3 regions of the Limimonas halophila genome follow, and region 2 is predicted to be linked to each of the others. Evidence: predicted binding sites of a transcription regulator. Region 2 holds the regulator's gene; each other region holds the start of a gene.

What was found. Region 2 encodes LexA, which represses DNA repair genes until DNA is damaged. Its sites were predicted from a motif close to ATGTTCTANTTTGGTTC; they were not measured.
Region 1: BLQ43_RS07085 (ImuA family protein) is a predicted target of LexA. The motif match lies at 1,727-1,743, and genes of this name have one in related genera.
Region 3: recA (recombinase RecA) is a predicted target of LexA. The motif match lies at 2,754-2,770, and genes of this name have one in related genera.

Annotation. Positions count from the first base shown of each region.
Region 1 is NZ_FNCE01000004.1:44,944-55,128, forward strand. It holds gene BLQ43_RS07080 (Y-family DNA polymerase) at 1-1,039, opposite strand, end outside; gene BLQ43_RS07085 (ImuA family protein) at 978-1,682, opposite strand; gene BLQ43_RS07090 (polyphosphate kinase 2 family protein) at 1,899-2,720, shown strand; gene BLQ43_RS07095 (cytochrome b/b6 domain-containing protein) at 2,870-3,412, opposite strand; gene BLQ43_RS07100 (PepSY domain-containing protein) at 3,409-3,759, opposite strand; gene BLQ43_RS07105 (hypothetical protein) at 3,824-5,017, opposite strand; partial or broken gene BLQ43_RS14905 (hypothetical protein) at 5,126-5,251, opposite strand; gene BLQ43_RS07110 (sensor histidine kinase) at 5,349-6,722, opposite strand; gene BLQ43_RS07115 (response regulator) at 6,719-7,390, opposite strand; tRNA gene BLQ43_RS07120 (tRNA-Thr) at 7,548-7,622, opposite strand; gene BLQ43_RS14590 (hypothetical protein) at 7,823-7,990, shown strand; gene dcd (dCTP deaminase) at 8,034-8,585, shown strand; gene murA (UDP-N-acetylglucosamine 1-carboxyvinyltransferase) at 8,603-9,874, shown strand; gene BLQ43_RS07135 (DUF2948 family protein) at 9,882-10,185, shown strand, end outside.
Region 2 is NZ_FNCE01000002.1:89,740-99,924, forward strand. It holds gene BLQ43_RS03415 (ComEC/Rec2 family competence protein) at 1-1,178, shown strand, start outside; gene lexA (transcriptional repressor LexA) at 1,203-1,907, opposite strand; gene BLQ43_RS03425 (molybdopterin molybdotransferase MoeA) at 2,039-3,253, opposite strand; gene moaC (cyclic pyranopterin monophosphate synthase MoaC) at 3,253-3,732, opposite strand; gene trpC (indole-3-glycerol phosphate synthase TrpC) at 3,729-4,550, opposite strand; gene trpD (anthranilate phosphoribosyltransferase) at 4,552-5,580, opposite strand; gene BLQ43_RS03445 (anthranilate synthase component II) at 5,577-6,176, opposite strand; gene BLQ43_RS03450 (heavy metal translocating P-type ATPase) at 6,310-8,844, shown strand; gene cueR (Cu(I)-responsive transcriptional regulator) at 8,850-9,308, shown strand; gene BLQ43_RS03460 (divergent polysaccharide deacetylase family protein) at 9,466-10,185, shown strand, end outside.
Region 3 is NZ_FNCE01000003.1:277,726-287,910, reverse strand. It holds gene alaS (alanine--tRNA ligase) at 1-1,384, opposite strand, end outside; gene recA (recombinase RecA) at 1,597-2,685, opposite strand; gene BLQ43_RS06840 (hybrid sensor histidine kinase/response regulator) at 2,835-5,276, opposite strand; gene flhB (flagellar biosynthesis protein FlhB) at 5,276-6,367, opposite strand; gene fliR (flagellar biosynthetic protein FliR) at 6,383-7,144, opposite strand; gene fliQ (flagellar biosynthesis protein FliQ) at 7,173-7,442, opposite strand; gene fliE (flagellar hook-basal body complex protein FliE) at 7,479-7,823, opposite strand; gene flgC (flagellar basal body rod protein FlgC) at 7,867-8,274, opposite strand; gene BLQ43_RS06810 (flagellar basal body rod protein FlgB) at 8,298-8,705, opposite strand; gene csrA (carbon storage regulator CsrA) at 8,874-9,176, shown strand; gene BLQ43_RS06800 (hypothetical protein) at 9,190-9,579, opposite strand; gene BLQ43_RS06795 (hypothetical protein) at 9,572-9,760, opposite strand; gene BLQ43_RS06790 (glycosyltransferase family protein) at 9,996-10,185, shown strand, end outside.

The DNA of each region.
Region 1 (10,185 bases), on a different contig from region 2:
CCTGCGCGGCGGTGAAGCGCTCCACCGCCGTCGCCGCCAGGGTCGCGACCTCCACGCCGAAGCCGGCGTCCAGTTCGTCCAGACGCTCGTGCAGCAGGCGCGTCAGATGGGCGGGCTCGCGGCTGGCACGGCTGGTGCCCACGGCCACGGTCTGCAGCGAGCCGTCCACGCGGTAGAGCGTCAGCGCCAGCCGGCGCGCGCCCTGTTGGTCCGTCTCCAGCCGGCGGGCGAGGGCGGCCGCCAGCTCTTCCATCGCCGCCCGGATGTCCTCGCGCCGCCCGATGGGCTCGGCGAAGGCGCGGCGCACGCGCAGCGGCGGCGCGGGGGCGATGGGGGTCACCGGCTCGCCCGCGCGCCCCAGGGCCTGATCCAGCCGCTGCGCCACGGTTCGGCCCACGCGCGGCGCCAGGGTTTCGGGCGGGATGGCGCACAGCGCCTCCAGGCGCGTCAGCCCCAGGCGGTGCAGCATCCCCGCCTGCGCCGGGGCGATGCGCAGCGCTTCCGGCGGCAGCGGCGCCAGGGCGTCGTGCTCGCCGCCCTCGGGGCAGATCGCGGCCGTCTCGCCAGCAAACCGCGCCAGCGCCCAGGCCGCGCCCACGGTGCCCGCCAGGCCCGCGCGGGCGCTCAGGCCCAGGTCATGCAGGCGCGCCAGGAGGTCGGCCAGCAACGCCGCCTCGCCGCCGAACAGGTGGGCGCAGCCCGTGACGTCCAGCAGCACGCCCGCCGCGCCGGCACTGTCGTGGCCGCCGTCGGGCGCCGTCCACGGCGTGTAGCGCCCGCACCACGCCGCCAGGCGGTGCAAAGCCCGCGCGTCCGCCGCCGGGTCGTGGGGCTCGCTGAGCAGGTCCGGCACCTGGGCGCGCGCCTCCGCCAGCGGCAGGCCGGGGGTGAGGCCCGCCGCCGCCGCGCGCGCGTCCACGGCCGCCACGGTGAGGCGGTCGCCGTCGCCGCGCGCCAGCACCCAGGGACAGCCAGGATCAGCCCGCCGCCGCTCGGTCGCGAAGCGGGGCAGCCAGAGCGAAACGACCCGTCGCGTCATCCCAGATCACCTCGAACTCGGTCGGCAGCCCGCCGCGCACGCGCGCCAGCTCCACCCGCCAGCGCGGCCCGCTCGTCAGCGAGATCCGCGGCAGCGCGCCCACCCGCCAGCGCGTGACGGCGGCGCTGGGCTCGGCGCGCGTGGGCGGGATGCGCCGGCGCTGGAGCAGCAGCCCCGTCACGCCGCCCGCCTCGGCGGCGAGCTGCAGGCGGCGCACCGACGTGCGGCCCAGGTGCCCGACCTCGCCCACGGCCGCCGCCAGCGCGGGACAGCGCAGCGCCTCTTCGAGCGTCCACAGCACCCCGGCGTCGTCCGGGGCGCGGGCGCACAGCAGGCGCGCGGGCGGCACGCCGTAGCCGGCGATGCCGGGCGGGTAGAGGTCGAGGGTGCGCGCCACCCAGAGCACGGGGCCGTCGGCCCGCGCCAGCGCGCGCCCGGCCAGCGCCAGTGCGAACCCGGCGGCCGGGCCGTCGTCCCAGCCCGTGCGCGCGGGCACCACCTCGTGCACCGCCGCGCGCGCCAGGCCGCCGCCGGGCAGAGCGGTGTCGAGCGCTTCGGCGCCCAGCGGCAGCACGCCCGCATCGGGGGCGTTGCCGCGTTCCAGCGCGCGGATGCGGGCGCGCAGGTGGTCCAGGTCGGCCATGAAGCAGTCCCCGGCCCGCGGCCGGCCCCGATGATTCACGCTCAAAGTTCATGTTTTGTTCTAACCTGTGCAGCCCCGATCGTCAAAGCACCGTTCGGGGGAGGTCATCCGGCGGGCGCGCGTGCGATCGCCACCGGCCGCGTTTTCGCCTTGCGATGGCGGGCCGGGTGTGGGGAACTGCCCCATAGCTGTTTGTTTGCCGGTGGAGGGCGTGCCGTGGACCAGCCGGATGCCATGCCGGACGCCGCGTTCACCCTCGCGGACGTGCCCACCCGCGCCAAGCTCGCCGGCCGCTACCGCGATGGTCTGGTCGCACTGCAGGCGGCGCTGCGCACCCTTCAGCTCGCCTACATGCGTCAGGGCCTGCGCGGCATCGTCGTTTTCGAGGGCTGGGACGCCAGCGGCAAGGGCGGCGTCATCCGCCGCATGGCGTCCGTGCTGGAGCCGCGCGCCCTCAACTACTGGTCGATCGGGCCGCCGCCAGCCCGCTGGCAGGGGCGGCACCACCTGGAGCGGTTCTGGCAACTCCTGCCCGAAGCGGGCCGCCTGGCCGTCTTCGACCGCTCCTGGTACGGGCGCGTGCTCGTCGAGCGCGTGGACGCCTTGACCGAGCGCGCGGCCTGGCAGCGCGCCTACCGCGAGATCACCGACTTCGAGCGCATGCTGCTCGACGACGGCGTGCACATCGTCAAGCTGTTCATGCACATCAGCGCCGAGGAACAGCGCCGCCGCTTCAAGAAGCGCCTCGCCGACCCGGAAAAGCGCTGGAAGCTGTCCGTGGCCGACATCCGCAACTGGGAACAGCGCGACGCCTATGCGCGGGCGATCGAGGACATGATCCGCCTGACCTCGACCGAGCGCGCGCCCTGGCACGTGATCCCGGCGGACAACAAGAAGGCCGCGCGCGTCGAGGCCCTGCGCGTCATCCACGACACCCTCGCCGAGGGGGTCGACCTGCGCCCGCCCACGATCGACGCCGAAACGGCGACCGCCGCCCGCACGCGCCTGGGCCTCGATCTGCCCGGGGATCTTCAATAGCCGCGCCGTCTGTGCGGCAGCACCGCAACCGGAATGGCCCGCGCGGCGATGCCGCGCGGGCCGGGTGGCACCGGGCGCCGCGAGCCGGGGGTACGGGCTCTGGGGGTTGGGGGAGCGTGGCGACCCGGTGCCGCAATCGCCGGACCAAGCTAGTGCGACCGCTTGCGTCCCGTGATCATGGCCGCGACCAGGTTCTCGTGGTGCAGCAGGCTGGTGGCGACGACGCCGGCGATGTGGATCAGCACCAGGATAAGGCAGGCGTTCGCCGCCAGTTCGTGCAGCTCCTCGGCGGCTTTGCCCAGGCTGTCGGTCAGGATGCCGGTCGCGCTCGCGGCAAGCAGGCTTGCCAGCAGCGCCACGATCATGGCGCCGCCGGCCGGGTTGTGGCCCAGATGCCGCGGTGCGCGCCCGGCTGCGAGGGCCCGAAGATACGCCAGCAGGGCGCGTGGCCCCGGCACGAAGTCGTCGAAACGCGCATGCCGTGGACCGACCAAGCCCCACAGGGCGCGCACGCCGACGATGGCGACGATCGCGTAGCCGGCCAGTTCGTGCACGCTCATCCACGTCTCGCCGGTCAGGTAGGCCACGGCGAAGCTCGTCGCCAGCGACCAGTGCAGCGCCCGGAGCAACGGATCCCAGACGGACACGCGCGGTGTGTCCGCCGCGTGCCCGCCCGTGGCGTGAACGGTCATTCCTCGCGCTCCTCGCGGATGATCCGCCCGGTTCCGGCGTCCACGTCGACCTCGACGCGGTTGCCGTCCGCGGTGCGCGCGTCCGCCTCGTAGCGGCCGTCGTCGCGGTCGATGTCGCGGACATCGGTGTAGCCATGCGCCTTGAGCGTGTCGCGAACCGCGGCCGCGGACACGCCGGCGTCCCCTTCCGAGCTTTCATGGTCGTCGCGGTCGTGGTCCGTCTCGGTCATCCCGTCAGCCGACGCGATCGTGAGGGGCGTACCGGCGATCTCCGCCGACACGGCCGTGCCGCCGACCGCGACGGCGCCGGCCAGCAAGGTCAGGGCGACATAGCTTCCCAGTTTCATGGCAATCTCCCATCGGCCTGGGCCGGGCGGGGAATGACCCCGCCCGCGGGTCGATCCGGATGGTTCAGGCGAACCCCAGGGCGTCGGCGCCGAACGCACTCTCGAAGGCGCTGGCGTTGAAAATCTGGCTGTCCGCGTCGGCACCGAGATTGGTCGCGGTCACGGTGACCTCACCGGCCGTCAGCGTGACCGACCCGTCCGTGAGATCGTCGTTCCTGACGCCGATATCCCCCAGCTGGTCGATGCCCTGGAAAAACAGCTGATCGTCCTCGGCGAAGTCGTCGATCGTGACGGTCGAGCTGCTCCCGGTATCGAAGATGAAGCGATCCGCGCCGCCGGCACCGGACAGCGTGTCGACCGCCTGATTGCCGTCGATGTTCTCGCTGGCCGCGGTGCCGACGGCGACGGGGGCGGGGCCACCTTCCGAAGGAAGGGCCGGCACGCCCTGGCCGCTCGGTGTGCCCGGATCCGGGGCGGCCACGTCGGAAGCCAACGCGGGATCGAGTTGGACGCCACCGGGATCGAAGGAACCGTCCACGGTCTCGCCGCCCAGGGCCACGGCGAAGCCCGCCTTGCCGGGCACCACGCTCGCCGTCGCGCCGCCGTCCGCGAAGGCGACGGTAACTTCGCCGTTCAGGGCGATTTGCGCCTGCGTTCCGCCGTTCGACAGCGTCAGGGTGTTGCCGCTGGCGGCGACGTTGAAATCGGCCAGGCTGCCGCCGAGTTCCACGGCATCGCCCGCACCGCCGCCGAAGGTTACCGTGGCGCCGGGTTGAACCTGAACCGTCTCGGCAGCCGAGGTTCCGCGCACGTCGGCATCGAATCCGAGCGAAAGGGTCTGCGGCTGCCCGGTGAGCGTGAGAACGTTCAACTCGCCGACATCCGGGGCGGGGGGACCGTCCGGCGTACCGGGGTTGCTGTTTGCGTCGTCGGGGTCACCGCTGCCGGCATCGTCCCGGTCGCGAGCGTCGTCGCGATCCCTGTCCGTCTCGCGATCCTGGCCGTCGTCATCGTCAAAGCGATCGTCGCGGTCGTCGTCGTCGGAATCCCGATCGTCCGCGCCGCTGTCATCGTCGAAACGGTCGTCGTCGTCACGCTCGTCGCGCACGCCGTCTTCGGTTCGAATGGCGCTGGCCGGCACGGCCGAGGCACTGACGCCGTCGAGCACGACGCTGCCGCCGGCGTGGGTGACCGCTGCGCCCGTGTCACCGTCGGCAAGCGTGACGGCCGACGCGGGTTGATCGTCGAAGATGAGCACGTCTGTGCCGGGCTCGAAGTCGGTGATGACGTCGTTGCCGTCGCCGCGCTCGAATTCGAAGCGATCGGCACCGCCGTTGCCCGTGAGCGTGTCGGCACCGCCCTCGCCCTCGATGACATCGGCGGCGGGCGTCCCGGTCAGCGTGTCGGCACGTCGGGTGCCTTCGATCTCGCGGCCGTCGAAGCCCGCATCGTCCCGGTCGTCGTCGAAGCGATCGTCGCGATCCTCGTCCATCGTGACCTCCGGTCTGGCTCTCCCCTGGCGCGCTGGGCGCGCCGCGTTGACTGGGGAGAAGCCTACTGGGGTCGGCTGACGAGCACCTGACGAGCTGTCAGGTTTTTTCGGCGGCGTGCGCCGGGGCGGTGAAATCCAGCACGAAGGCGGCCCCGCCCAGATCGCTGTCGTGGACCTCGGCGCGGCCGCCGTGAGCCGCCATGACCTCGGCCACGATCGCCAGACCCAGGCCCACGCCGCCGCGGCGCCGGCCCCCGCCGGGACGGTGCCGGTAGCGGTCGAAGATTTCGGGTTTCGCGGCATCGGGGACGCCGGGTCCCGCATCGGCCACGGTCACGCGGGCGCCAGGGCCCACGCGCACGTCCACCGTGCCACCCTCGGGGACGTGGGCGAGCGCGTTCTCGATCAGGTTGCGCAGGGCCATGTCGATGGCGTCCCCGTCCCCGTTCACAGTCACGGGCGTGTCGGGTGCGTCCAGCCCGAGTTCCTGGCCCTGGTCGAGGGCGATTGGTGCCATTTCCGCCACCAGTCGGCGCGCCACCGCGCTGAGGTCCACGCGTTCGTGCACGGGGGCTTCCAGGGCTTCCGCGCGCGCCAGGGCAAGCAGCTGGTTGGCCGTGCGCGTCAGCGAGTCGATTTGTTCGCGCAGGCGCCGGGCGCGCGGGTCGGTCAGGTGATCCACCTCCAGCTTCAGGCGGGTCAACGGCGTGCGCAGCTCGTGTGCCGCCATGGCGGCGAAGTCGCGCTGACGCGCCGTGGCCCGCTCCAGGCGTGCCAGGCCGGTGTTCACCGCATTGACCAAGCTGGCGACTTCGCGCGGCAGGCCGTCGGCGGGCAGGCGGCTGTCCAGCCCGCTCTCGCCCAGCTCCTCGGCCGCGCGCGCCACGCGCACCAGCGGGCGCAGCGCGCGCCGCATCGCCAGGCTGGCGACCACGATGAGCACCAGCGCTACCGGCAGAATGGACAGCACGACGTGCTCGATGGCCTCGTCGATCAGCGCGCGTTGCGTCAGCGCGTCGAATTGCAGTTCGGCCTCGTTCGCTTCCACGCCGACATAGGCGACCAGCGGCCCGTGCGGCGTCGATGTCCGGCGCACCGCGAGCCACGCGGGGTCGTCGCCGAGATCCAGATGGATGAGCCCCTCCGGCATCCCGGGCGATCGCGCGGCGAACCGGCGCACGCCGGCGAGCAGGTCGTCGTCGCCCCGCCCGGACGGTGCATCCGACCAGTGCAGCACCGCGGCGGCGTGGGCGGGGACCGCGCCGCCGGGAAACCCGTCCCCGGGGCCGTTCGCGCGGGCGCGCTCGACCACGCGGTCGGCCAGGTCTTCGGCGCCGACGCGCCGCAGCCCCTCGTGGTCGGTGAGGTAGAAGCCCAGCAGCAACGGGATCTGCAGCAGGACGGCGATCACGCCGACCGCAACGAGGCGTGTCACCACGATGCGCTGCAGGGTGGGGTGCGGACGGCTCATGGCACCCGCAGGATGTAGCCGACGCCGCGGACCGTGGCGAGGCTCACGCGCTCGCCCGCCGGGCGGAGCTGGCGGCGCAGCCGCGACACGGCCGCTTCCAGCGCGTTCGGCGTCACCGCTTCGTCGAAGCTGTAGAGGGTATCCTGCAGCGTTTCCCGCGTAACCACCTGGCCGTGGTTGCGCATCAGCACTTCCAAGAGCGCGCTCTCGCGGCGGCCCAGGTCCAGATGCGCGCCGTCGAGGTAGGCTTCGCGCGCGGCCGTGTCGAACTGGATCGGGCCGAGGGTCATCACCGTGCCCAGGGCGGCGCTCGGCCGGCGGAGCAGCGCGCGGCACCGGGCCTTCAATTCGTCCAGGGCGAACGGTTTCACGAGGTAGTCGTCGGCGCCCGCATCCAGCCCGGCGACGCGATCGGACAGCTGGCCGCGCGCCGTGAGCACCAGCACGGGCGTGGTGTCTTGGCGGTGGCGCAGGGCGCGCAGCAGCTCCAGGCCGTCGCGGTCGGCAAGCGTCAGATCGAGGACGAGCAGATCGTAGGCCGCGACGTCCAGCAGATCCCGCGCTTCGCCCACACCGGCCGCCGTGTCCACGGCGTAGCCGTCGTGGCGCAGGCCATCGGTCACGAGGTCGGCGACCCCCGGATCGTCCTCGACCACCAGGATGCGCATGCGGCGTGCGCTCTCATTGGGGACAGCGGGTGCCACGACTGTGTGATGCGTGCGGCGACGTCACAAGCGATTTGGGCCGGCGCTCACCACGGCCGGCACGCCGGCCCGCGGCGCGACATGATTTTGCGGAACATCGTGGGATGGAAAACGAACAAGGTGGTGCCGCGGGGGAGATTTGAACTCCCGACCCCACCCTTACCAAGGGTGTGCTCTACCACTGAGCTACCGCGGCGACCGCGAAAGTGTGCGGAACCTGACAGGCCGGCGCCGGCGATGCAAGGGTGCGACCGCCCGGCATCGCGTTGCGGTGTGATGGCTGCGCGCCAGCGCTGCGCGACGGCCCGATCATGGTGCCGTCGGACCCTTGATGTCGTCACACGGTGGTCGCGCGCCTGCCTTGACCCGGCCACACGGCGCGATCACGCTTGCACCATGAGCGAAACCGACCATCCGCGCAAGCGCACCGGCCATCAGCCCGACGGGGGATCGCGGTCCGCCGAATCGGACCGCGAAGCGCGGCTTGCGCGCCGTTTGCGCGACAACCTCAAGAAGCGCAAAGCCCAGCAGCGCGCCCGGCGTACCACCCAATCCGACGCGTGAGCCCGCCCGCCGGGCCCACTCCGCATGCACGAGGTCCGCGGCCATGTCCGTCATGCCCGACACCTGGATTCGCGAGCGCGCGCAGCGCGACGGCATGATCGAGCCCTTCGCCGAGCACACAAGCGGCGGCGTCATCTCCTACGGGCTGTCGTCCTACGGCTACGACGGGCGCGTGGGCTCGCGCTTCCACGTCTTCACGAACGTCGACAACGCCATCGTCGACCCCAAGGAATTCTCCCAGAGTTCCTTCGTGGTGCGCGAGGGCGATCACTGCATCATTCCGCCCAACTCCTTCATGCTGGCGAGCACGGTGGAGTATTTCCGCATCCCGCGGGACACGATGGTGGTGTGCCTGGGCAAGTCGACCTACGCGCGCTGCGGCATCATCGTGAACGTCACCCCGCTGGAGCCCGAGTGGGAGGGCCACGTCACGCTGGAGTTCTCCAACACCACGCCGCTGCCGGCGAAGGTCTACGCCAACGAGGGCGTGTGCCAGTTCCTCTTCCTGCAGGGCGCGGACCAGCCGGAGACCTCCTACGCCGACCGCAGCGGCAAGTACATGGGCCAGCAGGGCGTGACCCTGCCGCGCCTGTAACGGCCGGACGGCGCGCGATGGAGCGGATTTGCATCCAGGGCGGCCGGGCGCTGGCGGGGCGCATCCCCATCAGCGGTGCCAAGAACGCGGCGCTGCCGCTCATGGCGGCCTCGCTGCTGACGGACGACCCGCTGCATCTGTCGAACCTGCCCGACACCCTCGCCGACATCACCACGCTCGCCACGGTGCTGGAGCACCACGGCGTGCGCACGCGTCGCACCGGCCCCGGCGCGATGACGCTCCAGGCCGGCCGCATCGAGAACGCGCGCGCGGATTACGACCTCGTCCGCCGCATGCGCGCCAGCGTGCTCGTGCTGGGGCCGCTGCTGGCGCGCCAGGGCTACGCCGAGGTGTCGATGCCCGGCGGCTGCGCCATCGGCACGCGTCCCGTGGACCTGCACCTGCGCGGGCTGGAGGCGCTGGGCGCGACGATCGAGCTGCGCGAGGGCTACATCGTGGCGCGCGCGCCCCGGGGGTTGACGGGCGGGGAGGTGGTCTTCCCGCACGTTTCCGTGGGCGCGACGGAGAACGTGCTCATGGCGGCGGCGCTGGCGCGCGGGACGACGCGGCTGGTGGGCGCCGCGCGCGAGCCCGAGGTGTGCGATCTGGCGCACTGCCTCATGGCCATGGGCGCGGAGATCGAGGGAATCGGCACCGACGTGCTCACGGTCCACGGCGCGCGCGAGCTGTCGGGGGCCAGCCACGCCGTCATTCCCGACCGCATCGAGGCCGGCACCTACGCCATGGCCGCCGGGATCACGGGCGGCGAGCTGGAGCTGATCGGCGCGCGCGCCGCCGACCTGCCCGGCGTGCTGGACAAGCTGGCCGAGGTGGGCGTCGAGGTCACGGCCAATGGCGACGGGCTGCGGGCGCGCGGGCAGGGCGGCACGCCGGCGGCGGCGAACGTCACCACGGAGCCCTATCCGGGCTTCCCCACGGACCTCCAGGCGCAGTTCATGGCGCTGATGACCCTGGCGCGCGGGGAGTCCGTCATCACCGAGACGATCTTCGAGAACCGCTTCCTGCACGTCTGCGAGCTGGAGCGCATGGGCGCCGACATCCGCGTCGAGGGCGGCACGGCCGTGGTGCACGGCCGCGACCACCTGGACGGCGCGCCGGTGATGGCCAGCGACCTGCGCGCCAGCGCCGGCCTCGTCCTTGCGGGGTTGGCCGCGCGGGGCGAAACCGTGCTCCATCGCGTGTACCATCTGGACCGGGGCTACGAACGCCTGGTGGACAAGCTCGCGGCGTGCGGCGCCGCCATCACCCGCGAGCCCGACGACGGGTAGGCACACGATGAGCGACACATCCGCGGACCGGCCGCTCAAGCTTCGCGCGCGCGACACCGAGGACTACCGCGTGCTCTCGGCGGTGCTGCAGGACGCCCTGGTGCCCGTGCGGGACATGGACCAGCTCCCGCGCGAGCGGCGCTTCGTCATGGTGGTCAACCGCTTCCGCTGGGAGGCGCGGGCGCCGCTGGAGGACCTGCCGGACCTGCCGCGCCAGGAGCCGCCCGAGGCCGCGGACGATGCCGGCGACGACGCGCGCTTCGAGGACGCGCCGCTGTACCAGCGCGTCCACGCGGGCGTGGCCTTCGACC
Region 2 (10,185 bases):
CGACCGCGGCGGCGGGCTATCTGGCGCTCACCGGCTTCACGGTGCCGACGGTGCGCGCCTTCGTCATGGCGGCGCTGGTGCTGGTCGCGGTGGCCCTGAACCGGCGCGCGATTACCATGCGTGTGGCCGCCGTGGCAGCGTCCGGGCTGCTTCTCGTTCATCCCGAGAGTCTGGTGGGCGTGAGCTTTCAGCTTTCCTTCGCCGCCACGGTGTCCCTGATCGCTTGCTACGAAACCCTGCGCGACCGCCGGCCGGCAGGGATGGCCGGCGACTCCGTGCCGGCGAAGGTGATCGCCTACCTCGGCGGCGTCGTCCTCACGACGATCGTCGCGACCCTCGCGACCGCGCCCTTCACCGTGGCCCACTTCAACCGCCTGGCGATCTACGGCGTGGTGGCGAACCTCGCGGCCGTGCCGCTGGCGGCGTTCTGGATCATGCCGCTGGCACTCGGCGCGTTCGCGCTGATGCCGTTCGGGGCGGAGGGGCTGGCGCTGACGCCCATGACGTGGGGCATCGAGGCCGTTCTGGCGGTGGCCGAGCGCATCGCGGGCTGGCCCCACGCCGTCGTGCACCTGCCGACGCCGCCGACGTGGGGCTTCGTGCTGACCGTCGCCGGCGGCCTGTGGCTCTGCCTGTGGACGGCGCGCTGGCGCCGCCTGGGCCTGGTGCCCATCGTCCTGGGGGCGGCAAGCCTTCTGCACACCGCGCCGCCGGACGTGTTGGTCGGCCGGGACGGGTACGTGATGGCCGTGCGGGGAAGCGCGGGCCGTCTGTGGCTGTCCGAACACGACGCGGACAGCTACACCACGGAGGTCTGGCTACACAGCGCCGGGCTGACCAAGGCCCGCGCGCTGCCGAGCGGTGGGAACCGGGACCCGGTGGCGCGCGTGCGCTGCGATCCCCTCGGCTGCATCCAGCGCCGGCCGGGCGGCGCGGTCGTCGCCCTCGTGCGCGATCAGCGCGCGCTGCGAACGGATTGCGCGCGCGCCACCGTGCTGGTCAGCACCGAGCCGGTTCCCGACAAGCAGTGCCGCCACCCGCGCATCGTGATCGACCGCTTCGACCTGTGGCGTGAGGGCGCGCACGTCGTCCGCTTCACCGACGGCACGGCCGAGGTGACCTCGGTGCGCGGCGCGCGCGGGCGACGGCCCTGGGTGCGCTGGCCCAACCGCGAATGAGCTCCGTCTGCGACGGTAAGGGGGTCAGTACTGGCGCAGCAGGGCCACAAGCCGGCCCTGGATGGCCACGCGGTCGGGCGGGAAGATGCGGGTTTCGAAGGCGGGGTTGGCGGGCTCCAGCGCGATGGCGTGGCCCTTGCGCCGCAGGCGCTTAAGCGTGACCTCCTCGCCGTCCACCAGGGCGACGATGATGCTGCCGTTCTCGGCGGCGTCGCAGCGCTCGATCACCACGGTGTCGCCGTCGAAGATGCCGGCGTCCACCATGGACTCGCCCTCGACCTCCAGGCAGTAGTGCTCGCCCTTCGACAGCAGCGCGGGCGGCACGTCCACGAAGGCCGACTCGTCGCGCAGTGCTTCGATGGGCGTTCCGGCGGCGATGCGGCCGTAGAGCGGCAGGTTGACGAGGTTGCTGCCGCGCTGCTCGCCGCCGGCGGCGCGCGTGCGGGCGAGGCGGAAGTCCGGCGCGACGACGTTGCTGTTGGACGCATTGGCCGTCGTTGCGCCCGTGGGGCCGCTGTCGGGGCCGCGTAGGATCTCCAGTGCGCGTGCGCGGTGGGGCAGGCGGCGGATAAAGCCGCGTTCCTCCAGCCCGCTGATCAGGCGGTGGATGCCGGACTTGGACTTGAGCCCCAGCGCCTCCTTCATCTCATCGAAGGAGGGCGACACCCCGTTCTCGTTCAGGCGGCGCTGAATGAAGACGAGCAGTTCGTGCTGCTTGCGTGTGAGCATGGCGGGCCACCCAGGTAAAGCGACCATCCCCGCGGGCGCGGTGCCGGTCGAGCAGCGGTTGGAACAAATCAAAAACCCACGCGCACTGTTCTAGTTTGGTTCCCCCGCCGGGTCAAGCACGCGGGCGTGGCTCATACGGCGCCCGGGCCGTCGTCCAGGGGCAGGACCGTCACCGTCTCGCCGGTCTCGGCGGCCGGCGCGTGCGGCGCGCGGACGATCAGGCCGTCGGCCGCGGCCAGCCGCGACAGCATCGAGCTGTCCTGTCTCGCGAAGGGCGTGGCGACGAGGGCGCCCGTGTCATCCCGGTGAAGCTCAGCGCGCAGGTGGTCGGTGCGCTCGCCGTTCGCGTCCAGCGGCGCGCCCAGTGCGGCCTGCACCGACGGCGGCTCGCTCGCGCCCAGGCCGGCCAGCACGTCCAGGGCCGGCCGCAGGAAGATGTGCGCGCACACCAGCACGGAAACGGGATTGCCGGGCAGGCCGACGACGGGCAGGCCCGCAAGGGACGAGAACATCAACGGCTTGCCGGGGCGCATGGCGATCTTCCAGAAGGCCATCTCGGCGCCCTTGGCGGCGAGGACGCTGTGGACGTGGTCGTGTTCGCCCACGGAGGCGCCGCCGATCGTCACCAGCAGGTCGCAGCCCTGCGCCGCGTCCAGGTGCGCGCCGAGCGCATCCGGGTCGTCGCGGGCGATGCCCAGGTTCACCGGCTCCCCGCCGCGGGCGCGCACGAAGGCCGCGAGGCCCATGCTGTTGGAGCTGACGATCTGGTTGGCGCCCAGCGGCTCGCCCGGCAGCACCACCTCGTCGCCGGTCGCCAGGATGGCCACGCGCGGCCGGCGGTGCACCGACAGCCAGGGATGGTTCATCGCCGCCGCGAGGCTGACGTCGCGGGCTGTCAGGCGCCGCCCCGCCGCAAGGCCGCGCTCGCCCCGGGCGAAGTCGAGGCCGGCGGGGCGCACCCACTTCCCGGCGGGGCTGCCGGTGTGGACCGTGACCCGATCGCCCTCGCGCGCGGCGTTTTCCTGAATGACGATGGCATCCGCTTCCGGCGGCACCGGCGCGCCGGTGAAGATGCGCACCGCCTCGCCGGGGGCCAGCGGCGTGTCGCGGTTCGAGCCCGCCGGCACCTCCGCCACGATGCGCAGCTCCGCCGGCGTTTCGGCGACGTCGGCGCTGCGCACGGCGTAGCCGTCCATCGCGGAGACGGCGCGCGGCGGCTGGTCAACGCGCGCGTGCACGTCGGTGGCCAGCACGCGGCCAAGCCCGTCCGCCACGCTCACGGTTTCCGAAGGGCAGGGGCGCAGCCCGGCCAGAATGCGCGTCCGCGCGTCCGCGACCGAAAGCATCACGCCGCCTCGTAAGTTCCCGATTTGCCGCCGCTTTTGTGCACCAGCCGGATGTCGCCGATGCGCATGCCCTTATCCACCGCCTTGCACATGTCGTAGATGGTCAGCGCGGCCACGGACACGGCCGTCAGCGCTTCCATCTCCACACCGGTCTGGGCGGCGATGCGACAGGTGGCCGTGATCTCCACGGCGTCCGCGTCCTCGGCGAGGTGCAGGTCCACGTCCGCCGAGGACAGGGGCAGGGGATGGCACAGCGGGATCAGCTCGGCCGTGCGCTTGGCGCCCATGATGCCGGCGAGGCGTGCCACCGAGATGACGTCGCCCTTTTCCACGCCGCCTGCGCGGATCGCCTCCACCGTGTCGCGGGCCATGTGCACGCGGCCCTTGGCGGTGGCCGTGCGCTGGGTCGTGGCCTTCGCGCCCACGTCCACCATGCGGGCGCTGCCCTGCTCGTCGAGGTGGCTGAAGCCGCCGCTCATTCCGCCGCTCCGGGCTCGGCCGCGGGGTCGCGGCCCATGATCGTCCGGGTCGCGGCCGCGACGTCGCCGTGCTGCATCAGGTGCTCGCCGATCAGGAAGGCGCGCGCCCCCTCCTCGCGCATGGCGACAAGGTCGGTGTGGGCGCGCAGGCCGCTCTCGCACACCACCAGCCGGTCCGCCGGCACGTGCGGGGCCAGCGCCCGCGTCGTCTCGGTATCGACCCGCAAGGTCTTGAGATCGCGGTTGTTGATGCCGATGAGCTGGGTGTCCAGTGCCAGCGCGCGCTCCAGCTCCTCGCCGTCGTGCACCTCCGCAAGCACGTCCATGCCCCAGCCGCGCGCGGCCTGGGCCAGCTCGCGCGCCTGGGCGTCGCTGAGCGCGGCCATGATGAGCAGCACGCAGTCGGCGCCGAGCGCGCGGGACTCCGCGATCTGGTAGGGATCGAGCATGAAGTCCTTGCGCAGCACCGGCAGCTCGACGGCGGCGCGCGCGGCGACCAGGTGGTCGTCGTCGCCCTGGAAGTAGGGCGCGTCCGTCAGCACCGAAAGGCAGCTCGCCCCGCCTTCGGCGTAGGCGCGCGCCAGCGTCGCCGGGTCGAAATCCCCGCGGATCAGGCCCTTGGACGGCGAGGCTTTCTTGATCTCGCAGATGAGTGCGAATGCGCCCGCCGTGTCTGCGTTGGCCAGGGCCCGCATGAAGCCGCGCGGCGCACTCGCCTGCCGGGCCGCGTCCTCGACGGCCGCCAGCGGGCGCTCGGCCTTGCGGGCGGCGACCGTCTCGCGCTTGTCGGCGCAGATGCGCTCCAGCACGTGGGACATCTCAGCCCCGTTCCGTGAAGGCGGCGAAGTCGTCCAGCAGCTTGGCGGCGCGGCCGCTGTCCACGGCATCCGCCGCGATGGCGACGCCCTCGCGCAGGTCGGCCGCGCGGTCGGCGACCACCAGCCCCGCGCCCGCGGCCATGAGCACGATATCCCGCAACGGGCCGTCCTCGCCGGCGAGCATGGCGCGGATGGCGCGCGCATTCGTTTCGGCGTCGCCACCGCGCAGCCGGTCAAGGCTTTCGCGCCGCAGGCCCGCGTCCTCCGGCGTCACCTCGAAGGTGTGGACCTCGCCGTCCTTGAGCTCGGCGACGAGGCTCGGGCCGGTGGTCGACAGCTCGTCCAGGCCGTCCAGGCCGTGCACCACCCAGGCGCGCTGATGGCCCAGGCGGCGCAGCACGTGCGCCAGCGGCTCCACCCAGTCGCGCGAGAACACGCCGAGCACCTGCCGCCGCACCTTGGCGGGGTTCGACAGCGGCCCGAGCAGGTTGAAGATGGTGCGCGTGCCCAGCTCCTTGCGCACGGGCGCGACGTGGCGCATGGCGCCGTGGTGCGCGGGCGCCAGCAGGAAGCAGGTCCCGATCTCGCGCAGGGCCTGTTCCATGCGCGCCGGCCCGGCGTCGACCGTGACGCCCAGCGCCTCCAGCACGTCCGCTGCACCGGTCGAGGACGACTGCGCGCGGTTGCCGTGCTTGGCCACCGGCACGCCGGCCGCCGCGGCCACGACCGCCGCCGCCGTGGAGACGTTGTAGGTGCCCGCGCCGTCGCCGCCGGTCCCGCAGGTGTCGATGGCGCCCTCGGGCGCGTCGATCGTGGTCATCTGCGCGCGCATGGCCCGCGCCGCGCCCGTGATCTCCGCGATCGTCTCGCCGCGCACGCGCATGCCCATGAGCAGACCGCCCATCTGGGCGTTCGTGGCGGCGCCGGTCATCATCGTGGTGAAGGCCTGCTCGGCCTCGTCCTCGATGAGCGGGTGGCCCTCGGCCACACGGGCGAGGATGGGTTTCAGGGCTTCGGGGTCGGTGGTCACGCCGCCGTCTCCGTGTCCGGGGTTCCGCGCGCGATGGTGAGGAAGTTGCGCAGGATGTCGTGGCCGTGCTGCGAGGCGATGCTCTCGGGGTGGAATTGCACGCCGTGCATGGGCAGCCGGCGGTGCTGCAGGCCCATGATGATGCCGTCGTCCGTCTCCGCGGTGATCTGCAGCGTCTCGTCCGGAAAGCCGTCGCGCGCCACGATCAGGGAGTGATAGCGCGTGGCCTCCAGCGGCGAGGGCAGGCCGGCGAAGACGCCCTCGCCGGTGTGGCGGATGGTGCTGACCTTGCCGTGCATGGGCACGCCCGCGCGACCAACATGGCCGCCGAAGGCCTGCCCGATGGCCTGATGGCCCAGGCACACGCCCAGGATGGGAATACGGCCCGCCGCAGCGCGGATGAGGTCTAGGCAGATGCCGGCGCGGTCGGGATCGCACGGGCCGGGCGAGAGCACGATGCCCTCGGGCGCCTTGGCGAGAATGCCGTCCACCGTGATGGCGTCGTTGCGGTGGACCTCGACGCCCGCACCCAGATCACCCAGGTAGTGATAAAGGTTGTAGACGAAACTGTCGTAGTTGTCGATCAGCAGGAACATGCCATCACCGCGCCGGGCCGTGCGTGTCTGCTCGGGATATAGCACTCCCGGACGCGGCGAAAAACACCGCGCTGCCTTGACCTTCCAGTGGCTGGAATCCCCACCTGCCGGTCAGCATGGAAGGATGTGGCCCATGAGTGCAGCCAGCGAAGCAGCCCCCGCCCCGCGCCAGCCCCTGACGCTGCCCGTCCAGGGCATGTCGTGCGGCGGGTGCGCCAAGACCGTCCAGCGCCACCTCGCCGAGGTGCCGGGCGTCGCCTCGGTGCGCGTCGATCACACCGAGGGCGTGGCGCGGATCGAGCCCGACGGCGCCGGTCCCGCGCGGGATGCCCTGGAGGCGGCCGTGCGCGAGGCGGGCTATAGCGTCGGCGACGCGGGCGCGGAAGCCCCGGCGGTGACCGCCGACGCGCCGGCAGAAGCGCCCCGATCCGGCGCGCACGCGGCCCGTGTCGCCCAGGGCGTGCACGAGCTGACGGTCCAGGGCATGTCGTGCGCCTCCTGCGTGAACCGCATCGAGACGGCGCTGAGCGAGGTTCCGGGCGTGCGGCGGGCTTCGGTGAACCTCGCGAGCAAGTCGGCGCGGGTCGAGGCCGCCCCCTCCGTCACGCCCGAGCAGCTGACGAGCGCGGTTCGCGAGGCCGGCTACGACGCCAAGCCCGCCGGGAGCACCGGCAGCGCGGCGTCGGCCGCCGCCCGCGAGGACAGCGGCGCGTGGACGGAGTGGCTGCTGTTCGCGGGGGCGGCGCTGCTGACGCTGCCGCTGATGGCACAGATGCTGTTCCCGCTCGTCGGGATTCCGGGGCACCTGCCGCCGCTGCTGCAGCTGGCGCTGGCGCTGCCGGTGCAGGTGGGCGCGGGCTGGCGCTTCTACCGCACGACGTGGAAGGAGCTGAAGCGCCGCTCGGTGAACATGGACACCCTGGTGGCGCTCGGCACCTCCGCCGCCTTCGGCTTGAGCCTCTTCCACACCGTGACGCTCGGCGACGCCATGATCGCCTGGGGCGCCGGCGGCGGGCTGTACTACGAGGCCGCCGCGGCCGTGGTCACGCTCGTCCTGCTGGGGCGTATTCTGGAAACCCGCGCCACACAGCGGGCCGGTGCCGCCGTCGCCGCGCTGGCGGCCCTGCGGCCGGACACCGTGCGCGTCGTGCGCGACGGCGAAACCCAAACCATCCGCGTGGACGATGTGGCGCTCGGCGATCTCGTCCTCGTGCGCGCCGGCGAGCGCGTGCCCGTCGACGGTGTCGTGCGCGACGGCGAGAGCCACGCCGACGAAAGCCTCGTCACGGGCGAGAGCAAGCCGGTGGCAAAGGCGGCGGGCGATGCGGTCGTCGCCGGCTCCATCAACAACGACGGCCTGTTGCGCATCGAGGCCACGGCCGTGGGCGCGGGCACCACGCTGGACCGCATCATCGACCTGGTCCGGGCCGCGCAAGCGTCCAAGCCGCCGGTGCAGCGGCTGGTGGACCGCGTGGCGAGCGTCTTCGTCCCCGCCGTCATCGCGGTTGCCGTCGTGACCGGAGCCGGTTGGGCCATTGCCGGGGCCGGCGCCGAGGTCGCGTTGCTCAACGCCGTGGCGGTGCTCGTGATCGCGTGCCCCTGCGCGCTCGGGTTGGCGACGCCGACGGCGGTGATGGTCGGCACGGGCGTGGCCGCGCGGAACGGTGTGCTGATCCGCGATGCGGCCTCGCTGGAAGCGGCGCGCGGCGTGACCACGGTGATCTTCGACAAGACGGGCACGCTCACCGAGGGCCGCCCGTCCGTCCGCGCCGTCGAGCCGGTGGACGCTGAGCGCGACACCCTGCTGCGCCTGGCCGCCTCGGCGGAGCAGGAGAGCACGCACCCGCTCGCGAGCGCCGTCGTGGCGTACGCGCGCGATGCCGGGATCACGCCGGGCGCGCCGGAAACGGTCACCACCACCGCTGGGAAGGGCATCGTCGCCCGCGTCGAGGGCCGGACGCTCGTGCTCGGCAATGCCGCGCAGATGGCGGCGTACGGCGTTCCCACCGAAGCCGGCGAGGCCACGGCGCAGCAGCACGGCGATCGGGGCTGGTCGACGATCTGGGTCGGCGAGGCCGGCGAGGGCGGTGACCGAAAGCTGCTCGGCCTTCTGGGCGTGGGCGACGCGCTCAAGGACGGCGCGGCCGAAGCCGTCGCGGCGATCAAGGACCTGGGCCTGACACCGGTGATGCTGAGCGGCGACACCCAGCGCACCGCCGAGGCGGTCGCGCGGGAACTCGGGATCGAGCGGGTGCTGGCGGGCGTGCTGCCCGACGGCAAGGTGGATGAGGTGAAGCGGCTGCGCCGCAACGGCGAGGTGGTCGCCATGGTCGGCGACGGCATCAACGACGCGCCCGCGCTGGCGGCGGCGGATGTCGGCATCGCCATGGGCGGCGGCACCGACGTGGCCCTGCAGAGCGCCGGCATCGCGCTGATGCGCGGCGACCCGCGCCTCGTCCCGCGCGCCATCGGCGTCAGCCGCCGCACCTACGGCAAGATCCGCCAGAACCTCTTCTGGGCCTTCGTCTACAACACCGTGGCCATCCCGGTGGCGGCGGCGGGGCTGCTCAGCCCGGTGATCGCGGGCGCGGCCATGGCGCTGTCCTCGGTGTCGGTGGCAACGAACTCGCTTTTGCTGAACCGCGACACCCAATCCAGGGAGGCGTGAGCGCGATGCACATCGGGGAGGCGGCGAAGCGCTCCGGCGTGCCGGCGAAGACGATCCGGTACTACGAAACCATCGGCCTGATCGCGCCCACGCGGCGCACGGCCGCCGGCTATCGCATCTACGATGACCAGGCGGTCCACACGCTGCAATTCATCCAGCGCGCCCGCAGCCTGGGTTTTCCGGTGAAGCAGGTGGGGGAGTTGCTGGGGCTGTGGCGCGACCGGGACCGCAAGAGCGCCGACGTGAAGGCGCTCGCCCGCGCGCAGATCGAGGAGATCGACCGCCGCATCGCCGAGCTTCGGGAAATGCGGGGAACGCTGGAGCACCTCGCGGCGCGCTGCCACGGCGACGAGCGCCCGGAATGCCCCATCCTGGCGGACCTCGCCGGCGAATCCGCGGGCGGGGACGACGGCGACCGGGCCGAACCTGCCGGAGCCCGCCATCACGACCCCGCGGTTTCGTAACGCGGGCGACCTTGCCATACTACAGCCCGTTCCGAGGGGGCTGAACAGGATGGCGCAGCGCAAGTCGCGGACGAACCGGTCCCGCGCCAATCGACCCGGGCGGCGGTCGAGCACCAAGACGCGGCGTCCCGGCGGCGCGCAGCGTACGGGCCGCCTGATGGCGCTGGGCGCGAGCCTCTTCGTCGCCGGCGCCGCGGTGGGCACGGTCGGCGGTTTCGCGCTGCATCCCGACCCGGCGGAGGTTACGCGGACGGCCCAACGCAGCACGCCGGACGGCGGTGGTTCGTACAGTCAGGCGCCGAACGGCCCGGACAAAGAGGCGTCACCATCCGTCGACGGTGGCGTCGGGAGCGATGACCGCGAGCGCCGGACCGCGGGGGTCAAGCCCGAGCGCGCGCCCGACGAAAAATCCGCCGAGGCGCGCGAGCCCGAAGCCGAGCGATGGCAGCACAATGCCGCCGCCATGCCGGCGGACGCGGGCGACAAGCCGCGCATCGCCATCGTCCTCGACGACATGGGGCTGGAGGTGGACGCCACGCGGGACGCCATCGACCTGCCGTCCCCGATCACGCTGTCCTTTCTGACCTACGCCGAGACCGACGATTTGCACGCGTTGACTGCTTCGGCCCGCCGAGCCGGGCACGAGGTCATGGCGCATGTGCCCATGCAGCCGTCAAGCGCGTCCGTGGACCCGGGCCCGCATGCGCTGACGCGCGCGATGAGCGGCGATGCCATCCGGGCGAACCTGGCGTGGGGGCTGGACCGGCTGTCCGGCTACGTGGGCATCAACAACCACATGGGCAGTGCCGCCACGGCCGACGGACGCACGATGCGGCGGCTGATGGCGGAGCTGGACGACCGTGGCCTGTTGTTCCTG
Region 3 (10,185 bases), on a different contig from region 2:
CGTGCTCGTAGCCCAGGAACTCGGTTGCGCCCGCCTCGTCGCGCACGTCGAACCAGACGGTATCCCACGCGGCCTCGCCGGAGCCGGCCCAGGCCTTGCGGGCGGCCGCGCGCTGGCGCTCCATGGCCTCGTGGAAGCCCTGCTCGTCCAGCGCCATGCCCTCGCCGCGCAGGATGTCCCGCGTCAGGTCCACCGGGAAGCCGTAGGTGTCGTAGAGCTTGAACGCCACTTCGCCCGGCAGCGTGCCGCCGTCGGGCAGCTTGGCCGTCTCGTCGCTCAGCATCTTCAGGCCGCGCTCCAGCGTGCCCTGGAAGCGGCCTTCCTCCATCTTGAGCGTTTCCGTGACGAGCGCTTCCACGCGGCGCAGCTCGGTGAAGTGATCGCCCATGGCGCTGACGAGCTGCGGCACGAGCTTGTGCATCATGGGCTCGCGCACGCCGAGCTTGTGCACGTGGCGCATGGCGCGGCGCATGATGCGGCGCAGGACGTAGCCGCGGCCCTCGTTCGACGGCATGACGCCGTCGGCCATGAGGAAGGCGGTGGCGCGCAGGTGGTCGGCGATGACCTTGTGCGAGGGGCGGTACTCGCCGTCCGGACTGACGCCCGAGAGGTCGGCGGAGGCTTCCATCAGCCCGCGCAGCAGGTCGATGTCGTAGTTGTCGTGCTTGCCCTGGAGGACGGCGGCGATGCGCTCCAGGCCCATGCCGGTGTCGATCGAGGGGCGCGGCAGTTCGACCTTCTGCCCCGGCTCGGGCTGGTCGTACTGCATGAAGACGAGGTTCCAGATCTCGATGAAGCGGTCGCCTTCATCGTCGCTGCCCGGCGGGCCACCCGGCACCTCGGGCCCGTGGTCGTAGAAGATCTCGGAGCACGGCCCGCACGGCCCGGTGTCGCCCATGGCCCAGAAGTTGTCCGAGCCGGAGATGCGCAGGATGCGGTCCTCCGGCAGCCCCGCGACCTTGCGCCAGAGGTTGTAGGCGTCGTCGTCGTCGACGTAGACGGTCGCCAGCAGGCGCTCGCGCGGCAGGCCGAACTCCTCGGTCACGAGCTTCCAGGCCAGCTCGATCGCGCGCTCCTTGAAGTAGTCGCCGAAGGAGAAGTTGCCCAACATCTCGAAGAAGGTGTGATGCCGGGCGGTGTAGCCGACGTTTTCCAGGTCGTTGTGCTTGCCGCCCGCGCGCACGCACTTCTGCGAGGTGACCGCGCGGTTGTAGGGAACGTGTTCGTGGCCGGTGAACACGTTCTTGAACTGCACCATGCCCGCGTTGGTGAACAGCAGCGTGGGGTCGTTGCGCGGCACCAGCGGCGACGACGACACGATCTCGTGATCGTGGCGGTGGAAGTAGTCGAGAAACTGCCTGCGGATCTCGTTCGTCGTCAGCATCCCATTCCCCCACGCGGCTGCGCGCGCAGCTTGGCTGGTGTCCGTTCGTGTATGTAAGGCCGACGCGCGGACCGCTCAATCAGCGACTGCCCAGAGGGCGCGCACCGGCATGCCGTGACCGCGCCGGCCGGCGCGCACACCCTGCCGATGGCACACACCCCTGCGCAACACTTGGCACCGGCCGCAGGGAAATCGCGGGAGATGCCGGCGGCTCAGCCGTCCTCGCCGGACTCGGCGCCTTCGGCGCTGTCGCTGCCCTCCAGCATCGTGGAGGCGACGAGGCCGGCGTTTTCGCGCACCTTGCCTTCCAGCTCCTGGGCGATCTCGGGGTTCTCTTTGAGGAACTTCTTGGCGTTCTCGCGCCCCTGGCCGATGCGCTTGCCGTTGTAGGAGAACCACGCGCCGGCCTTTTCCACGATTCCGGCCTGCACGCCCAGGTCCAGCACCTCGCCCGTCTTGGAGATGCCCTCGCCGTACATGACGTCGAATTCGACCTGCCGGAACGGCGGGGCCATCTTGTTCTTCACCACCTTCACCTTGGTCTGGTTGCCGGTGACGGTGTCGCGGTCCTTGATCGAGCCGATGCGGCGGATGTCGAGGCGGACCGAGCTGTAGAACTTGAGGGCGTTGCCGCCGGTCGTGGTTTCCGGGCTGCCGAACATCACGCCGATCTTCATCCGGATCTGGTTGATGAAGATCACCATGCAGTTCGAGCGCGCGATCGAGCTGGCGAGCTTGCGCAGCGCCTGACTCATCAGCCGCGCCTGCATGCCGGGCTGGGACTCGCCCATCTCGCCTTCCAGCTCGGCGCGCGGCACCAGCGCGGCGACGGAGTCCACGACGAGCACGTCGATCGCGCCCGAGCGCACCAGGGTGTCGGCAATCTCAAGCGCCTGCTCGCCCGCATCCGGCTGCGAGATCAGCAGGTTCTCGACATCGCAGCCAACCTTGCGCGCGTAGGTCGGGTCGAGGGCGTGCTCGGCATCGATGAACGCGCAGGTGCCGCCCTGCTTCTGCGATTCCGCGACGACGTGGAGGGCCAGCGTCGTCTTGCCGGAGGATTCGGGGCCGTAGATCTCGACCACGCGGCCACGCGGCAGGCCGCCGATGCCGAGCGCGATGTCGAGCCCCAGCGAACCGGTGGATACGACCTCGGCGTCGACCACCGACTGGCGCTCGCCCAGCCGCATGATCGAGCCCTTGCCGAAGGAACGCTCGATCTGCCCGAGGGCCGAATCCAGCGCCTTCTGTTTGTCCGTGCTCTTCTTGTCCGCCAAGCTCAAAACATTCTGCTGTGCCATCGAGGGGCTCCCCTTATCCCACAGCCGCGCCGCCACCTGCAACGCGTGATCTCTCACCACCCCGACTTTTGTACCTGTTCTGTTCTCTGCTGCCAAGGTGGAGGCTGGCAACAACCGCCGTCAGCACGGCGGGTGCGGCCACACACGCATCAGGCGGTGTCGTACATGGCGTCCTTCACCGCGCCGGCGAGCTGCTTGAGCGTGAACGGCTTGGGCAGGAAACGTGCCCCCTCGGTGCTGTCGATGCTGGAGCGGAAGCTGTCCTGCGCATACCCGGAGATGTAGATGACGCGCAGGTCGGGCTGCATCTCGCGGAGTCGCGCCACCAGCGCCGGCCCTTCCATCTCGGGCATCACGACGTCGGTGATCAGCAGGTCCACGGGCTCGCCGCGCTCCCGCATCGTCGTCAGCGCCGCCTCGCCCGATTGGGCTTCCAGCACGGTGTAGCCCTTCTTGCGCAGCGCCCGTGCGGAGAAGGAGCGCACCGCATCCTCGTCCTCAACCAGCAGCACCGTGCCCATGCCGGTGAGGTCGTAGGCGGCCTCACCTTCACCTTCTCGCGCCTCGGGCTGATCCGCCGTGTCGCGGTGGCGCGGCAGGTAGATGGAGAAGACCGTGCCCTCGCCCACCGTGCTGTCGACCTGAATGTGGCCGCCGGTCTGCTTGATGATGCCGTAGACCGTGGCGAGGCCCAGCCCGGTGCCCTCGCCCACCTCCTTCGTGGAGAAGAAGGGCTCGAACACACGCGACAGGCTTTCCGCGGGAATGCCGCAGCCTGTATCGCGGACGTCGATGCGCACGTACTGTCCGGGCGGCACGGTTTCGCCATGGCCTGGTTTGTCTTCTGCCAGCTCGGTGTTGCTGGTGCGGATGTCCAGGCGCCCCCCGGTTTCGGCCATGGCGTCGCGCGCGTTGACGGCGAGGTTGATGATGACCTGTTCGAGCTGACCCTGATCGACCTTCACGGGATACAGCCCGCTGCCGTGCTCGATGCGCAGCGTGATGCGCTCCCCGATGAGGCGCTGGAGCAGGTGGTTCAGCTCCACCAGCACGTCCGTCACCGAGAGCACGGTCGGACGCAGCGTCTGCTGGCGCGAGAAGGCGAGCAGCTGCCGGACGAGGTTCGCCGCCCGGTTGGCGTTCTGCTTGATCTGCATGAGATCGGCGAAGGACTGGTCGCCCGCGCGGTGGCGCAGCAACAGCAGATCGCAGAAGCCGATCATCGCGGTGAGCAGGTTGTTGAAATCGTGCGCCACCGCGCCCGCCAGCTGCCCGATGGCCTGCATCTTCTGCGACTGCGCCACCTGCTGTTCCAGTTGTTTGTGGCGCGTCATCTCGATCAGGTAGACGAGCCGCTGCGTGCCCACGTCGGTGGCCTCGAAGGCCTTGGCGAACACGGCGAAGACGCGCTCGCCGTCGGGCGAGCGCACTTCCGGCGGGTCGGTTTCCCCGCCGGCCGGCCCGGCCAGAGCGTCCGCCACCGTCTTGCGATCCGACGCATGGACCAACTCGGGCAAGCGCTCGCCGGTGAGCGACTCGCCCTGCTGGGCCAGAAGGTCCGCGAAGGCGGCGTTGCAGGCCTGGATGCGGCCAGCGGCGTCCAGCAGCGCGATCCCCAGGGGCGCCTGCTCGAAAAAGCTGCGGAAGCGCTGTTCCGACTCCGCCACCGCGGCGGCGGCGGCGTTTTCGCGCGACAGGTTGCGCACCACCGCCCGCGCCGTGGGATGCCCGTCACGACCCTCGCGCACGACCTGTTGCGTGATATGCGCGGTGAATGCGCTGCCGTCGGCGGCGTGGAACACGGCGTTGCGGGTTTCCGTGGCACCGTCCCGATCCGGGTCCAGGGGAAAAGCGCTGTAGGCAGGCGCGCCCGCCTCCGCGTCCACGAGGTGGTGGAGCCGGCAGCCGCCGTCCGCGAGCGCCGACGGCGTCCGCTCCAGCCAGTCTGCGAGCGTCGCATTGGCGTAGACGAAACGGCCGTCGCGGTCGACCACGTAAAAGCCCACCGGCGCCTGATCGAGCAACCCGGCCAGCCGCTCGTGCTCCGTGCGCAGGCGCTCCTGCATGTCGCGGCGGCTGGTGACGTCCTCCGCAAACCAGACCGCCGCGCCCGGCGGGTGCGCCACGGGATAGGTCCGAACCGCGTACCAGCACGCACGGCACCTCGGCCAATGCACGGCCACTTCTGCCCGGCCGCCGCTGCCGCTCGCCGCCTCGCGGTGGAGGTTGGCCAGGGCGTCAGCGGCGACTTCGCCTTGCGCATGCGCCGTCAACAGGTCGGGAAGGCTCGCCCCAGCGTCGTTCAGCCACGCGCGCCCCGCGGCGTTGGTCCGGATCGGCCGACCATCCGAGCGCACCACCTGGGCCGGGCTGGGCAGGGTCTCGAAAACGTCCCGCAGGGGCCGCAGGCGCTCGCGCTGGCGCCACCAGCCCACCGCCGCGAGCGCTGCGAGCACCGCGAAAACCCCAGCGAGCGCCCACGGCAGCCAGCCGGCTGTGCTGTCCACAGGGGCCGCAAGCGCAGCCGTGGGCGCGACGAGGGTGCCGAGGCCGCCGATACCGGCGAGCGGATGGCGGTCGCGCGCGACCATCACCGGCCCGCGTTCCGCCCGCCGGGCATGCGACCTTTCAGGCGCATGACGTAGCTGATGACCTGTGCCACTGCCTTGTAGTGCTCGGGTGGGATTTCCTGGTCGATCTCCACGCCGGAATAGAGCGCGCGCGCCAGTGGCGGGTTGGGAACGATGGGAACGTCGTTTTCGCGCGCCGTGGTGCGGATGCGTTCGGCCACGCGGTCGGTTCCCTTCGCCACCAGCGTCGGCGCGGCCATGTTGACCTGATCGTACTTGAGCGCGACGGCGTACTGCGTGGGGTTCGTGACGACGGCGTCGGCGTCTGGAACCTCGGCCATCATGCGCTTTTGCGACTTTTCCTTGCGCAGCTGGCCCAGCTTCTTTTTGACCTCGGGGTCACCTTCCGTCTGCTTCTGCTCGTCCTTCACCTCCTGCTTGGTCATCATCATCTGCTCGTGGTGCTGCATCTTCTGGAAAGCGAAGTCGGCCACGGCGATGACCGTCATGACCGCCAGGATGCCGCCCACGATCTTGAGGACGAGTTCGCGCAGCACCGGCAGCGCCGTGTTCACCGGCATCAGCGGGAGTTCGTTCACCCGGTCGTGCTCGGGAATGAGCATCAGCGTGACCACGAGCGCCACGACCGAGAGCTTGCCGATGCCCTTGGCGAACTCCACCAGCGAGCGCTTGGAGAACAGCCGGCCCGCGCCCTTGATGAGGGAGATCTTCTCCAGCTTGGGCTTGATCGTCTCCGGGCTGAGCAGGAAGCCGATCTGCAGCACGATGGACACGATCGCCGCCGCCATGGCGATCAGGAAGGGAACGAAGAGCGCGCCGATGACGTCCCAGATCGTCTTTTCCAGCAGTGCGCCCAACTCCGCGCGGCCCGTGGGCAGCTGCGTCACCTTGCCGATGAAGGGGTACATCGCCTCGTAGAGGCTCTGCACGGTGTAAGGAGCCGACACCGTCAGGATCAGCCCGAAGGCCAGGATCATGAACCAGTGCGTGACTTCCTGGGACTTGGCGACCTGGCCCTTTTCGCGCGCCTGGTCCAGCCGGCGCTGCGTCGGTTCCTCGGTCTTCTGGGTGTTGTCCTGCTCCTGGGACATCGCACCAGCCCCGGCTCACAAGTTCAGCAGCGGACGGTAGGATTCCGTGAAGCTCTGGAGAAACCACTGCATGATCGCCGGCAGCGTGACCAGCAAGAGCACGATTCCCTTCCCCACCTGCAGCGGGATCGCCACGAAGAAGATCTGCACCTGCGGCATCAGGCGGTTAATCAGCCCGACCCCAATGTAGAAGATGGTCCCCACGACGAGGAAGGGCATGGCGAGCTGAAAGCCGAGTTTGAAGGCATCCGCCGCCGTGCGCGCGACGAACTGCGCGATGTCCTGCATGGGGGGCGCGCGCCCGGCCGGGAAGACGGCATAGCTGTCCACCATGGCGCGCAGCATCATGTGGTGCGTGTCCGTGGCGAAAATCAGCAGCACGCCCATCGTGCTGAGAAACGCGCCGACGATGGAGCCCTGCTGCTGGGCGGTGGGGTCGTTGACCAGCGCGTTCGACAGCGTGGACATGAACGCCATGATCATGCCGGCGATCATCAGCGCACCGACGATCATGCGCGCCACGCCGCCCAGCAGCAGGCCGATGAACACCTCGCCGATGAGCACGAGCGCCAGCGCGATCGGCTCGCCGGGCCGGCCGGGCAGCTTGTCGGCCAGCAAGGGGGCGAGGATGAGTGCCATGAAGAAGGCGAAGATCACACGTGCGCGGCGGGTGACGTAGCTGTCGCCGATGCCCGGCATCACCATCGCGGCAGCGCCGACGCGAACGAGGATGAGCAGGAAAACGAACAGCTTCGCGGGCAGAACGGATTCCAGCATGCGGCGCTCACCCGGCCCGGCTGCGGCGTCAGGATTCGATGGTCACGATGCGCTCGTTGACCTGGTCCGCGAAGGACTGCAGCTGGTTCACCATGTACGGCGCCAGCGCCATGATCGCGATCATGATGGCGATGATCTTGGGCACGAACGCCAGGGTCATTTCCTGGATCTGAGTCAGCGCCTGAATGAGCGCCACCGCCAGCCCCACGAAAAGGGCGATCAGCATGATCGGGCCGGCGACCATCAGCATCACGTAAACGGCGTCGCGCCCGATGGCGATGATCTCGGTTTCATTCATGGCGGTGCTGGATGGCCGGCCGCGGTTCCGCCATACTCAGATCGGCATCTGCAGGATCTGCTGGTAGGCCTGGATGGCGCGGTCGCGCACCGTGGTGACGCTTTGCAGCGTCATCTCTGCCTTCGACATCGCCATCACGACGTCGTTCATGTCGGCGGTCCCGGCCGCGGCCTTGAGCGACTGCGTCTCGCTGCGCTGAACCGTCTGGATGGCGTTGTCGGTCGCGCTCTCCAGCACCTGGCCGAAGGACTGGCCGTCATCATTCACCGGCGCCGGGCCGGGCGCCTGGTTCACGGGCTGGGTCTGTTGCGTGCTGTCGGGCTGCGCCTGCTGGGCCGCGCGGCGATAGGCGGCGAGCGCTTCCGAGAACGAGACGTTCATCGGGCCGTCTCCACTGTTTGATCCGGCCGGGTCCGCCTGCGCGTCAGCGCATCAGCGAGATCAGGCCCTGCATCATCTGGCGCGAGGATTCGATGACCTTCAGGTTGGCCTGATAACTGCGCTGGGTTTCGCGCATGTCGGCCATTTCCACCAGGCTCTTCACGTTCGGCGTCTTCACGTAGCCCTCTTCGTTGGCCGCCGGATGGCCGGGCTTGTAGGTCTTGCCGAAGTCGCTCTGGTCCTTGATGACATCATCGACCTTCACCTGCTGGACGCCGACTTCCTCGTTCATGACGTTTTCGAAGGTGACGATCTGGCGCTGGTAGGGATCGCCGCCGGGGGAACGCGCCAGGGAGTTGGCGTTCGCCAGGTTCTCCGAGATCACGCGCATGCGGTCGCCCTGGGCCTTCATGCCCGCGGAGGCGATGTGCAGCGTCTTCGACAGATCCATAACGCGATCCTCCAGGGCCGCGGTCAGCCGCCGCCGCCCGAGCCCCAGGCCATGCGGAACATGTCCATGTACTTCCGGTAGATGTTCGTCATGGCGCGGTGGGACTGCTGGGTGTCGGCGACCTTCACCATCTGTTCCTCGATGACGACCGCGTTGCCGTTGGGGGCCGTCTCGTAGGTCTCGTCCTGCTCCTCGGCTTCCGGCGTCTGCGCGTCGGGCACGCTGGCGTTGATGTGCCCCGCGTTCGTCACCTTGGGCTGCATCGGCTCCAGTTCGCGCTGAAGCGCGCCGACGAACTCGGGATCTTCCATCCGGCGCGGCTTGTAATCGGGCGTGTCGGCGTTCGCGATGTTGTCGGCGAGCACACCCTGGCGCTGCTCCAGCCATTTCATGCGGCGCGAAACCGCATCGAAGACGTTGAAGTCCGCCATCGCCCTGTCCGCCGCGTTGTTGACTCTCGGGGTCGTACTCCACGTGATTTTGGCGCCAGCCTTGTTAAGAACCCGTAAAGGCGCTTAGGTTGACCCCCTGTGCGGGCGACGCCCGCGGGGACCGCGGCCATCTGCTCGCGCTGCGGTCACGGCAAGGGACGGTGCGCGATGCTTTATCTGACGCGCAAGGTCGGCGAGTCCGTCGTCATCAACGACGACATCGAGGTCACGGTCGTCGACATCCGCGGCAAGTCCATCAAGCTGGGGTTCACCTTCCCGCCGGACGCCAGTGTGCTGCGCCGGGAGATCTACGACCGCATCCAGGCGGAAAATCGCGCGGCCGCCGAAGGCACCGACGCCCTGGCGGCCGAACTGGGGCGACAGGCGGGCGGCCGCATGCACGCCGCTGCGGAACCGTCGCATTCCGCCGCCGCTGCGCGCACGCGCGCCCGGGAGGAAGAGCCGGAGTGACGCGCGCCGGCTTTCAGGCGGGGAAGATGTCCGGCCGCATGGTCTCCGCCAGCCCCTCTTCGGTGTAGCGCCCGTCCGCGAGCGCTTTTACATAGGCCGCGAGCACGGGGCCGTCCGGCCCGGTCCAGCGATACCCGTTGGCTTCCAGGAACATCACCAGCGCCGCCAGTCCCGTCGCGCGGTTGCGCGCGGCGAAGGGCCGGACGGTCATGATTGCCGTCAGATGCGCCACCGCCAGCCGCACGGCGTCGCGCTCGCCGTCGATGGTGCAGCGGCGCTGCACATCGCCCAGCGCGCGCCGCACCGCCTCCAGGTCGGCCAGCGCGGTCCCGCCGGACTCCGCGACCTCCGCCTCGTTCAGGCGTGCGATCTCCTCGGCCGGCACCCACCGCGGTTCAGCCATGGCTGGCCTCGACATCGTCCAGGGTCGTCCGCGCCTGTTGCGTCGCCGCCAGCGCCCGCGTGCGCAACGCGGCGAAGTCCGGCACGTCGTGCGGCGGCCGCGGCGCGTAGCTGATCCGTTTTTCGCGGTCGGCCGCGTGGGCGGCATCGACGGAAAACCCTGCGTTCCCGTCACGCGTCATGCTTCACCTTCCACAGCACAGCCTCATCCACCGGCAAAGCTAGTGCCGCAGGTTCGCTCCTGCAACGCGACAGCGCGGCAACACAGGCTGCCCGCATACGTCATCTGGCCGCACGGCAACATCAAATTCCACCCCTTCTGTTTTAAATCTTTATTCGTCTTTGAAGAGTTAAGAAAACCATTATTCTGGTATTCAACAATTTTGACTCGTCCGCAAGACGCCAAGGATGAACAGGATGGGACGTGAATACGATCATTCGACACGGCGGCCGCGTCATACCTTCGTGGCGTCACCGCGCGGCGCCACGGACCAACTCTCGCGAACGGGCAACTTCGAGTTCGAGGACGTCGTCTGTGAGATGGAATCGGCCGATCTGCTCGCGCCGGCGTCGGATGGCCATTCCACGTTCATGCGCAAGGCGCGCA